One region of the Micromonospora sp. NPDC002389 genome, then DNA from elsewhere that is predicted to be linked to it. Evidence: riboswitches for the same ligand, from Rfam matches in the RefSeq annotation. Region 1 holds a riboswitch; each other region holds the start of a gene.

Region 1 (2,194 bases):
ACCACCCGCGAGGGCGGCCACCCGGCGTGCCGTGTGGATCAGTACACCGACAGGTGCACGTGGTTGGTGTGGTCGCTGGACGGGTCGCCCCGCGCGCCGCTGTACGTCCGCCAGCCGCTGCTCGGCAGCCAGATCTGCTTGTACCAGATCACGTAGAGCACGGCGAGACGGTCGGCGTTGTTGACGTAGAACGCCGCCAGGTTGTTGCCGTACGTCCGGTCGCCGCCGGTGGCGACCCCGCCGAAGCCGTTCTTCTGCGCCGCGAAGTCGCAGGCCCGACCCTTCGGGTGCTCACCCGAGCCGCCCGCGCGGTAGCAGGAGACGTACCGGGTGAAGCCGGCCGCCTTGGCCTGGTTGAGCGCGTGCAGGGTGCGGGGCGTGATGCAGCCGTTGGCCGGGGTGGGGTCGTTGACGCTGCACGACTCGGCCGGCCAGGAGCCGTTGGCGTTGCGCGGTGCCGGCTTGGCCGTGGGGCTGCTGGAACCGCCGCCGCGTGCCGGGGTCCGGCTGGCCCGCTCCTGTGCCGCAGCCCGCTCGGCGCGCTCGGCGCGCTCCTCGGCCACGGTCAGCGAGCGCTCGGCCTGCTCCTTGCGCTTGGCCATCACGGCCACCTGCTTGCGCTGCTCCTGCACCTCGACATCGAGGGCCTGCTTGGTCTTGCTGACCTCGTCCCGGGTGGTCCGCAGGTCCCGCAGCGCGCGTTCCTCATTGGCCGCCACCGCGTCCAGCGCCGCCGCGCGGTCCATGAAACCGGCCGGGGAACCGCTGTTGAGCAGCGCCGACGCGGCACCGAGTCGGCCGCCGCGATACGCCTGCGCGGCGATCTCGGCTACCTTGTCGCTGCGTTCGGTGAGCTGACCCTCGGTCGTGGTGAGCTGCTCGGCCAGCTTCTTCTGCCGGTCGACCGAGCGGTCCAGGGCGGTCTTGGCGTCGAGGTAGCCCTTGCTGGCCGCCTCCAACTGGGCGCGCAGCGCCGGTGTGCCGCCCTCGTCGCCGACGTCACCGGGGGCTGCGGAGGCGGCGCTGAAGGGAGCGAGCGCGGCGCCCAGGGCGAGGGCGAGCCCCGCAGCGATCAGGGCCGCCGTACGGGCGGCCGGTCTCACGGTTGCCACTGCTGGCATGCACATGTCCTTCCGTCAGCCGCCGACCGGGTTAGCTGACGGGTTCGGGACGGAAGATCCCTACCGCTGGACGCGGATGCACCCCTGGAACATGGTTCCCCGGTTCGCCCTGGCAGGCGATTAGGCGGCGGTCACCGCCGGCACCGTCGAGTGCCGCCTGGCGGAGACCGGGTCCGAGCCTACCGGTGCTGGTGGGGCTGGTGCAGCCGGTGTGACTCCTGGTGTTCCCCTGATCACCAGTAAACCAGACATAACGGATTTTGGTTGCTTTTTGTCCAGTGCCCAAACGGTCCAGGCGACGATCCGGCGAGTGGCTTTTCAGCTATGCACTGCTCAGCCAGTCGGTGGTGCGACGGACGTCGGCGGCAGTGCGGCAACGGATGGTCTTGTCCGCGACCAGACTGACGAACTGCTCAAGCGTGCGGGTTCCGTTGGCCCCGTCCCGTTCATGCAGTTGCTCGGCTGTCGCGAGGGGTCGGGAACGGTAGCTGCGCGATCCACGCGCTACGCGGACGGCTGACCGGACATCCCAGTCACTGCCACCGCGTAGTCGGTGCTCAATCGCGCGCCGCACTACCCGCCAGGTCGTCATCCGCGTCGGCAAGTCGAGCCAGACGACGACGTCGGCAGCGTCGCGCAACGCTGAGGTCCAGCCGGCATACAAACCCTCCGCCACCCAGGTTTCAGTGGTGGCGAGTTCGGCCGCGCGTTCCCGACGGACACCATCAGAGGTCCGTGTCCACTGCCAGAACGGAGCCTCGTTACGACCGTCCGGAGAGTCATACGCCAGCCTGTCCAACTCGCGACACGGCGCGGACAGCAGCGTTGCCAACGTGCGTGCAAGCGTCGTCTTTCCACTGCCAGGACCGCCGAGGATGAGCACGCGCTTCGCCTTCACAGGACGCGCCCGAAGTTCGTGTGCTGGCATGACGGGCACCCTATCCGGCGCGCTGATCACAGCTGCTACACAACCCTGGACGACCGCCCCGTCAGCCGTCTCCCGGCCCAGGGGAGCGAGGCCCCTCAGCCCCGCCCACACCGAGGACGACGTTCTACACCACATGGAGACCGGG
Region 2 (2,194 bases), on a different contig from region 1:
CGGACCGTCGCGGCGGAGCCCGCCGAGATGGCGGGTGTGGTCACGCCCGTGGGCTGACCCGCCGGATTGTCACCGACACGGACGACGAGGGCCGCTCCGCCAGACGGCGGAGCGGCCCTCGCAGGTCACCCGGACGGTGCTCAGTACAGCGACACGTGCACGTGGTCCGTGTGGTTGGACGGGCCGCTGTAGGACCGCCACCTGTTCTCGGTCGGGAACCAGATCTGCCGGTTCCAGATCACGTAGTAGATGCCGAGCCGGTCGGCGTTGCGGACCAGGAAGGCCGCCAGGTTGTTGCCGTAGATCCGGGTGTCGTTGTTGTGCCAGGGGCTGAACCCGCTGTTCTGCAACGACCAGTCACACGCCCGGCCCTTGGGGTGCTCGAACTTGTCACCGGGCCGCCAGCAACCGACGAAGCGGTTGAAGCCGGCGCGCTTGACCTCTTTGTACATGTGCAGCGTGCGCGGCGTGATGCAGCCCGACGTGGTCGGGTCGTTCTGGTTGCACGACTCCGGCTTCCAACTCCCGTCGGACGCGCGGTTCGGCGCGACCCGGGCGACCGGCGAGGTCGCGGCCACCAGGCCGCCGGTCAGGCTCTCGCCACCGACCAGGCGGAGTGACTTCTCCGCCTCGGTCTTCTTGCGCGCCATGTCGTTGGTCAGCTTCTGCTGTTCGCGCACCTCGGCGTCGGACGCGAGCTTGGCCCGGTCGGCGCGCTCCCTGACGGTGTTGACCTCGCCCAGCTTCTTGTCGTTGAACAGGTTCAACTCGTCGAGGGCGGAGGCCCGGTCCATGAACGAGTCCGGCGCGTTGCTCTGCAACAACATCGCTATCGCGCCCACTCGGCCGGTCCGGTACGACTGCGTCGCGATCTCGGCGACCTGCGGCCTGAGCGCTTCCAGGTCGGCCTCTGCGCGGCGCAGTTCGAGATCGAGCTTGAGCTGCCGCTTCTTGGACTTGTCCAGTTGGTTCTTGGCCTTGGAGAAGTCGCGGTTCGCCGACTCGATCAGGTCGTTGAGCATCGGCGGGTCGTCGTCGTGCTCGGCCGGCGCGGGTGGGTTCGGCGCGGCCATGGCCGGCAGGGGGCCGGCGAACACGGCGAACGCGGCGAACACGGCCACCACGGGTGTCATCCAGCGGCGTAGGGGTGCCGTCACTTCTTTCCCTTCCATCGACCGCCGACCGGGTTAGCTGACGGGTTCGGAACGGAAGTGGCCCCTACCGCTGACGCGGATTCACCCCACCTACCTGGGTCCCCGGCTCGCCTCACGGCGATTGGGCGGTGGCACCGCAGGCGCCGGTGCGCGCCTTCGGCGGTGACCGGCAGTGAGGTTACCCGACGGTCGATGTCGGTATCTACGCCCCGAACCCGGCTAGATACGTCATTTCGTAATCGCGATGAGTGACCAACGACACGGGCACGAACCGTGTCGGCAGGGGCGGTCACGCTGCGGGGTGTCACCATGTGGTGTCCGTGCTCCTGTCCGGGTCGGGCCACCGCGATCCGGTGGCGGGGAGTGTGTCACGCGCACGCGCGGTGCTGAGCGCGTGCAGGGCCTCGGTCCGGTCCGTGCCGGGCCGGGGAGTCGGGGGAGTGGGGCCGTCGCCGTCCGGCCCGTCGTCGTGCCCGCCGGGCCCGCCGGGCTCCGGCGTGTCCCGCCGTCCGGCGGTGACCACCAGCGCGGCCAGTGCGGTCGTCAGCGGTACGGCGGCGACCAGCCCCAGCGTGGCCACCACGCTGCGGACGATCTCCTGGGTGAGGAACTCGCTGGTCACGATCTGGCCGAGCGCGCGGGTGTCGGCGGTGAGTAGGAGCAGCAGCGGCAGCGACGCGCCCGCGTACGCCAGCACGATGGTGTTCACCACCGAGGCGATGTGGGCCCGGCCGACCCGGGTCGCCGAGCGGTACAGCTCCCGGCGGGTGAAGCTCGGGTTGGCGTGACGCAGTTCGGTCACGGCGGCGGCCTGGGTCACCGTGACGTCGTCGAGCACGCCGAGCGAGCCGATGATGATGCCGGCGAGGAGCAGGCCGTGCAGGTCGACGTCGCCCCGGAACATGGACAGCGTGGTGGCGTCCTCGCTGCCGAAGCCGGTCAGGTGGGTGGCCCGGGTGGCGGCTAGCCCGAGCAGGCCGGTGAGCACCAGGCTGCCGAGCGTGCCGAGGACGGCCACCGAGGTCTGTGCCGAGATGCCG
Region 3 (2,194 bases), on a different contig from region 1:
TACGTGCTGCGCCGGGACATGTCCGACCTGGACGACGTGCTGACCCGGCTGCTCGACACCGATCCGCTCGCCGAGGCGCGCTGGGCGACCCGTCGGCGCTACCTGGGCGACTTCCCGGCCGAGTCGTACGCCGAGGCGTTCCTCGCCGCCGCCCGGCGGGAGCTGGACCCGACCTGGACCGCCCCGGCACCACGGACCACGACCGACGCCGCGCTGCCCAGCGCCACCTGAGCGGTCTCAGCGCCAGGGGTCGAGCAGGGCCAGCACCGCCGCCCTGGATGTTAGGAAGGGTCCCCTGCTATGCACGAGGCGTTAGCAGGGGACCCTTCCTTACATCTCAGGAGGAGTAGCCGCGGGTGGCAGCCCAGTGGGCGAGATCGATGGTGGTCATCCAGTACGAGTAGTACGAGGCGTCGGCCGAGTCGGCGATCTTGACCAGTCGACCGTCGTCCTCGTAGCCCACCACGGCGACGTAGTGGCCGCCGGGGAAGGAGTGCCAGCCGCCGTCGGTGTCGGTGGCGCTGCCGGCCACGTTCACCACGACACCGCGCCCGTCGGTGATCGCCTCCACCACGTCGGCCTGGAGCTGGTCCATCTGCGCCGGGCTGGCCGAGCCGCCCGGCAACATCGTGGTCGAGTACGGCTCGCCCTTGACCGTGGCGTTGAGCACCCGGGTGGTGTCCTGGGCCGAGTTGGTGCCGGCGTACGTGGTGCCGAGCTGGGCGGCCAGCGTGTCCTGGTCACGGTCGACACCGGCGGCGCTGAGCGCGTTGCGTACCGCGGCCGGGCCGCAGTAGTAGCCGGTGGTCTGCGCCTGGAAGTCGTAGTCCAGGACCTTCCGCGCCGGTGCCTTCGGTGCGGCCTTCGCACTGGTCGCCACCGGCGAGGGAGCCGCCGAGGTGATCTTCGGCGAGGGCGACGGCGACGGCGCGGCGCTGCTCGGGGCCGCGCTGCTGGGCGGGGTCGACGGGGTCGGCTCCACCCGGGCCTCGGCGCGGGAGACCGCGGTGTCGCCGCGCAACTCGGCGACGGCGGTCGTGGTGTGCGCGGTGGCCGGGGTGTCCTCGGTGCCGACGAGTACGGCACCGGCACCGGTGGCCAGCGCCAGCGCGGCGGCCGAGGCGGCGACGACCTGGTAGGGGCGTTCGGTGGCCAGCCGGCGTAGCTGGCGCGTGACGGTCTGCTTCACGGAGTCCTCCACGGGGCTCAGGGAGGCACGGCGAACCGCTCCGGCGGTCAGCTCGACAGGACATGCCGAGGACCGCCCGAGTGGGCGGACGGGCCGTGCGAGGGGCTGCGCCCGGTCGACCGGGCGGTGGCGGTGGCCGCAGTCAGCTCGCGGCTGACGGCCCGGTGAGCGCGGGCACCGCAGTGCCGTGGAGGAACAAGAGGGGTACCACGAGGGGATGCACGAGAGGAAAGCTCCTTCCGACACCGCCGACCGGGTTAGCTGACGGGTTCGGGCGGGAAGATGGCCCTACCGCGAGCCGAGGCTCGCGGATTCACCCCAGTGGTGCGGTGGGTCCCCGGTTCGTGAGACCACGATTAGGCGGGTCGATGCGGCGTCGCCTCCTGCGATCGGGTACCGCATCGGACGGGCCGACACTACTGGCCGGTCATTGCCCTGCCAACCCGCTCTGACCTGCGTAAACATGATCCAGGTCGATGATTTTCGGGCGTTCGGTCAGCGACGTCGCGCAACGGGACCGACGGCGATCGACGCAACAGGCGGTGACAGGGGGACCACCCGCAGACAATGTCTCCGGGCATCGCATCACGTCTCGGGCGGTTCGCGCCTCGGCGTCCGCTTGGCCGAGGGATGTGACCGGGCTCACCCAATCCGGCCGGACTATCCGGTCGCCGAGCCGGGTCACCCCACGCGCGCCGGGCGCCACCGAAGGACCGCTGCGGCCGGACGTGCGACGGCGGTGACGGCGGGCGCCGGGAGCAGGTTCGGCCGCAGGCGCTGCGCGGCGGCGTACGCCTCGGCGGAGAGCACCCGTGCCGCTTCGGTGGCCAGCTCGGCCTCCCGCCAGGCGGCCCGTTCCCGCTCGGCGGCAACCCGGTACGCGGCCCGGTGGTTGTCGCGGACGACCCGGGCCAGGACGACCTCCTGTTCGGCCGGGTGCAGTCGGGGATCCCAGCCGGCCCGACGCGCCAGCACGTCGGTGAGCTGCCGCGCCGACAGGTCACC
Region 4 (2,194 bases), on a different contig from region 1:
GTCGCTCGCCGTTTGGTCGTCCTGGTCGCCGCCGCTGCGGTCGGTGCCGGTATGGTCGCCGCGCCCGCCTACGCCGAGCCGTCGGTGGACGAGATCGAGCGCCAGATCGACAAGCAGTGGCAGCAGCTCGAACCCACCATCGAGCAGTTCAACAAGGTGCGCTCGGAGCTGCGGGTCAACCGCGAGAAGGCCGACAAGCTGGAGAAGAAGATCCAGCCGCTGGCGCTGGAGACGGAGCTGGCGATGAACCGGGTCGCCGGCCTCGCCTCCCGGTACTACATCACCGGCCCGTCGCAGGAACTCGGCGCGGTGCTGCTGAACGCGAAGCCGGACCAGCTCGGTGAGCAGATGGCCCTCCTCGACCGGCTGGCCTGGGAGGAGCGCCGTCAGCTCGAGGGCGTCATGAAGATCCGCAAGAAGTACGACGACCAGAAGGCCACGCTCGACGCGCTGATCGTCGACCAGGAGGCCAAGCAGAAGCAGCTCGCGGCGAAGAAGAAGCAGATCGACGCCGAGATCAAGCGGCTGGAGCGGTCCCTTCCGGTGACCACGGTCAAGACCACCAACTGCCCGACCATCAACGGTGTGGTCAGCGACGCGGCCCGGACGGCCATCCGGACCGCCTGCGCGCAGGTCGGCAAGCCGTACGTCTGGGGTGCCACCGGGCCGAACTCGTTCGACTGCTCCGGTCTCACCCAGTACGCGTACAAGGCGGCGGGTATCCACCTCACCCACTTCACCGGCGCCCAGTGGCGCGAGGGCAAGGTCATCTCCCGGGCCGAGGCCCGCCCTGGTGACCTGGTGTTCTTCCGCAGCGACGTGAGTCACGTCGGGCTCTATCTGGGCAACAACACGATGGTCCACTCACCACGGGCCGGTAAGCCGGTCAACGTCTCGCCGATCACGACGATGCCGGTCGCCGGCTTCCGCCGACCCGGCTGACGCCTGAGCGCGTACGCAGGAACGACGAAAGGCCCTCGGTCAAGCGACCGGGGGCCTTCTTCGTTGTCGGATTAATGCACCGAGAGTGACGGTGTGGGTGTGTTGCGTATCGACGCTGGTCGTCCCTACGCTGGTCAATCGTCGGGCCGCTGGCAGGACCGCCCACCCGGGGCGGTGACGGTCCGACACCGCCGAGTCGCTGTCCGAGCGAGCCGGGGACCCAGGTTCCCGGGGTGAGTCCGCGATGGTCGCGGTAGGGCGCCCCCTTCCCGCCCGAACCCGTCAGCTAACCCGGTAGGCGGTCTGGGAAGAAGGAGTACGCAGCCCGGTGGCACACCATGCCCCGCGGCCTCCGTCGTACCGGTCGGCGAAGCCCGGCCCGACGACGGATGCGCCGCGATCCCGCTGGTACCGCTGCACCACCGCACTCGCCGCACTCGCCGCGACCGCCGTTCTGCTGACCGGCGGCGCGACGGCGGCCCACGCCGACCCCACGGTCGACGACATCGAGCGCCAGATCGACGAGGACTGGAACCGGCTCGAAGCCGTCATCGAACGACACAACGCGACCCGACAGGACCTGGCCGGCACCCGCCGGGAGGCGGACGCCCTGACCGCCCGCATCGCCCCACTGCAACAGCAGGTGGACGAGGCGATGAAGCGGGTCGGCGCGCTGGCCGCGCGGGCGTACCGGGGCGAGCCGGTCCGCGCCGTGAACACGCTGCTGGGCAGCCGGTCGCCGAGCGAGGTCGTCGCCCAGCTCGGCCTGCTCGACCGGTACGCCCGCTTCCAGCAGGAGGACGTACGCCAGGCGCGCGAACTGCGTGACGAACTCGCCGCCGCCCGAGCCGGACTGGACCGCACCACCGCCGAGCTGACCCGCACCGAGGCCGACCTGGCCGCGAAGCGGCGGCAGATCGACACCGAGATCGAGCGGCTGCAACGGTTGCGGCTGCGCGCGTACGACGACGGGGGTGGTGGTCCGTTGCGGCCGGCGCCCTGTCCGGCCACCTACCCGGGTGGCCCGGCCGGTGAGGCGGTCACCTTCGCGTGCGCCCAGATCGGTAAGCCGTACTCGTGGGGCGCCGAGGGGCCGCACGCGTACGACTGCTCGGGGTTGATGCTGGCCGCGTGGGCGCGGGCCGGAGTGGCGCTGCCGCACAACGCGGCGCGGCAGCGGCAGGTCACGGCCTCGGTCGGTCGCGGCGACCTGCGCCCGGGTGATCTGGTCTTCTACTACCGCGACCTGCAC

Evidence for each region. Region 1 has a riboswitch for cyclic di-AMP ahead of ABT008_RS23380 (coiled-coil domain-containing protein). Riboswitches for the same ligand answer to the same signal wherever they lie in the genome.
Region 2: it holds a riboswitch for cyclic di-AMP, as region 1 does, so the genes downstream of both, ABT008_RS12835 (coiled-coil domain-containing protein) here and ABT008_RS23380 (coiled-coil domain-containing protein) in region 1, are expected to answer to the same signal.
Region 3: it holds a riboswitch for cyclic di-AMP, as region 1 does, so the genes downstream of both, ABT008_RS10200 (C39 family peptidase) here and ABT008_RS23380 (coiled-coil domain-containing protein) in region 1, are expected to answer to the same signal.
Region 4: it holds a riboswitch for cyclic di-AMP, as region 1 does, so the genes downstream of both, ABT008_RS19775 (NlpC/P60 family protein) here and ABT008_RS23380 (coiled-coil domain-containing protein) in region 1, are expected to answer to the same signal.

Annotation. Positions count from the first base shown of each region.
Region 1 covers NZ_JBEOWP010000013.1:99,204-101,397, forward strand. The annotation lists gene ABT008_RS23380 (coiled-coil domain-containing protein) at 39-1,121, opposite strand; cyclic di-AMP (ydaO/yuaA leader) riboswitch at 1,126-1,258, opposite strand; gene ABT008_RS23385 (P-loop NTPase family protein) at 1,444-2,049, opposite strand.
Region 2 covers NZ_JBEOWP010000005.1:453,880-456,073, reverse strand. The annotation lists gene ABT008_RS12840 (carbonic anhydrase) at 1-57, shown strand, start outside; gene ABT008_RS12835 (coiled-coil domain-containing protein) at 141-1,157, opposite strand; cyclic di-AMP (ydaO/yuaA leader) riboswitch at 1,162-1,292, opposite strand; gene ABT008_RS12830 (YibE/F family protein) at 1,459-2,194, opposite strand, start outside.
Region 3 covers NZ_JBEOWP010000004.1:289,079-291,272, forward strand. The annotation lists gene ABT008_RS10195 (CDP-glycerol glycerophosphotransferase family protein) at 1-231, shown strand, start outside; gene ABT008_RS10200 (C39 family peptidase) at 338-1,201, opposite strand; cyclic di-AMP (ydaO/yuaA leader) riboswitch at 1,421-1,562, opposite strand; gene ABT008_RS10205 (hypothetical protein) at 1,871-2,194, opposite strand, start outside.
Region 4 covers NZ_JBEOWP010000009.1:322,226-324,419, reverse strand. The annotation lists gene ABT008_RS19780 (C40 family peptidase) at 1-942, shown strand, start outside; cyclic di-AMP (ydaO/yuaA leader) riboswitch at 1,122-1,258, shown strand; gene ABT008_RS19775 (NlpC/P60 family protein) at 1,271-2,194, shown strand, end outside.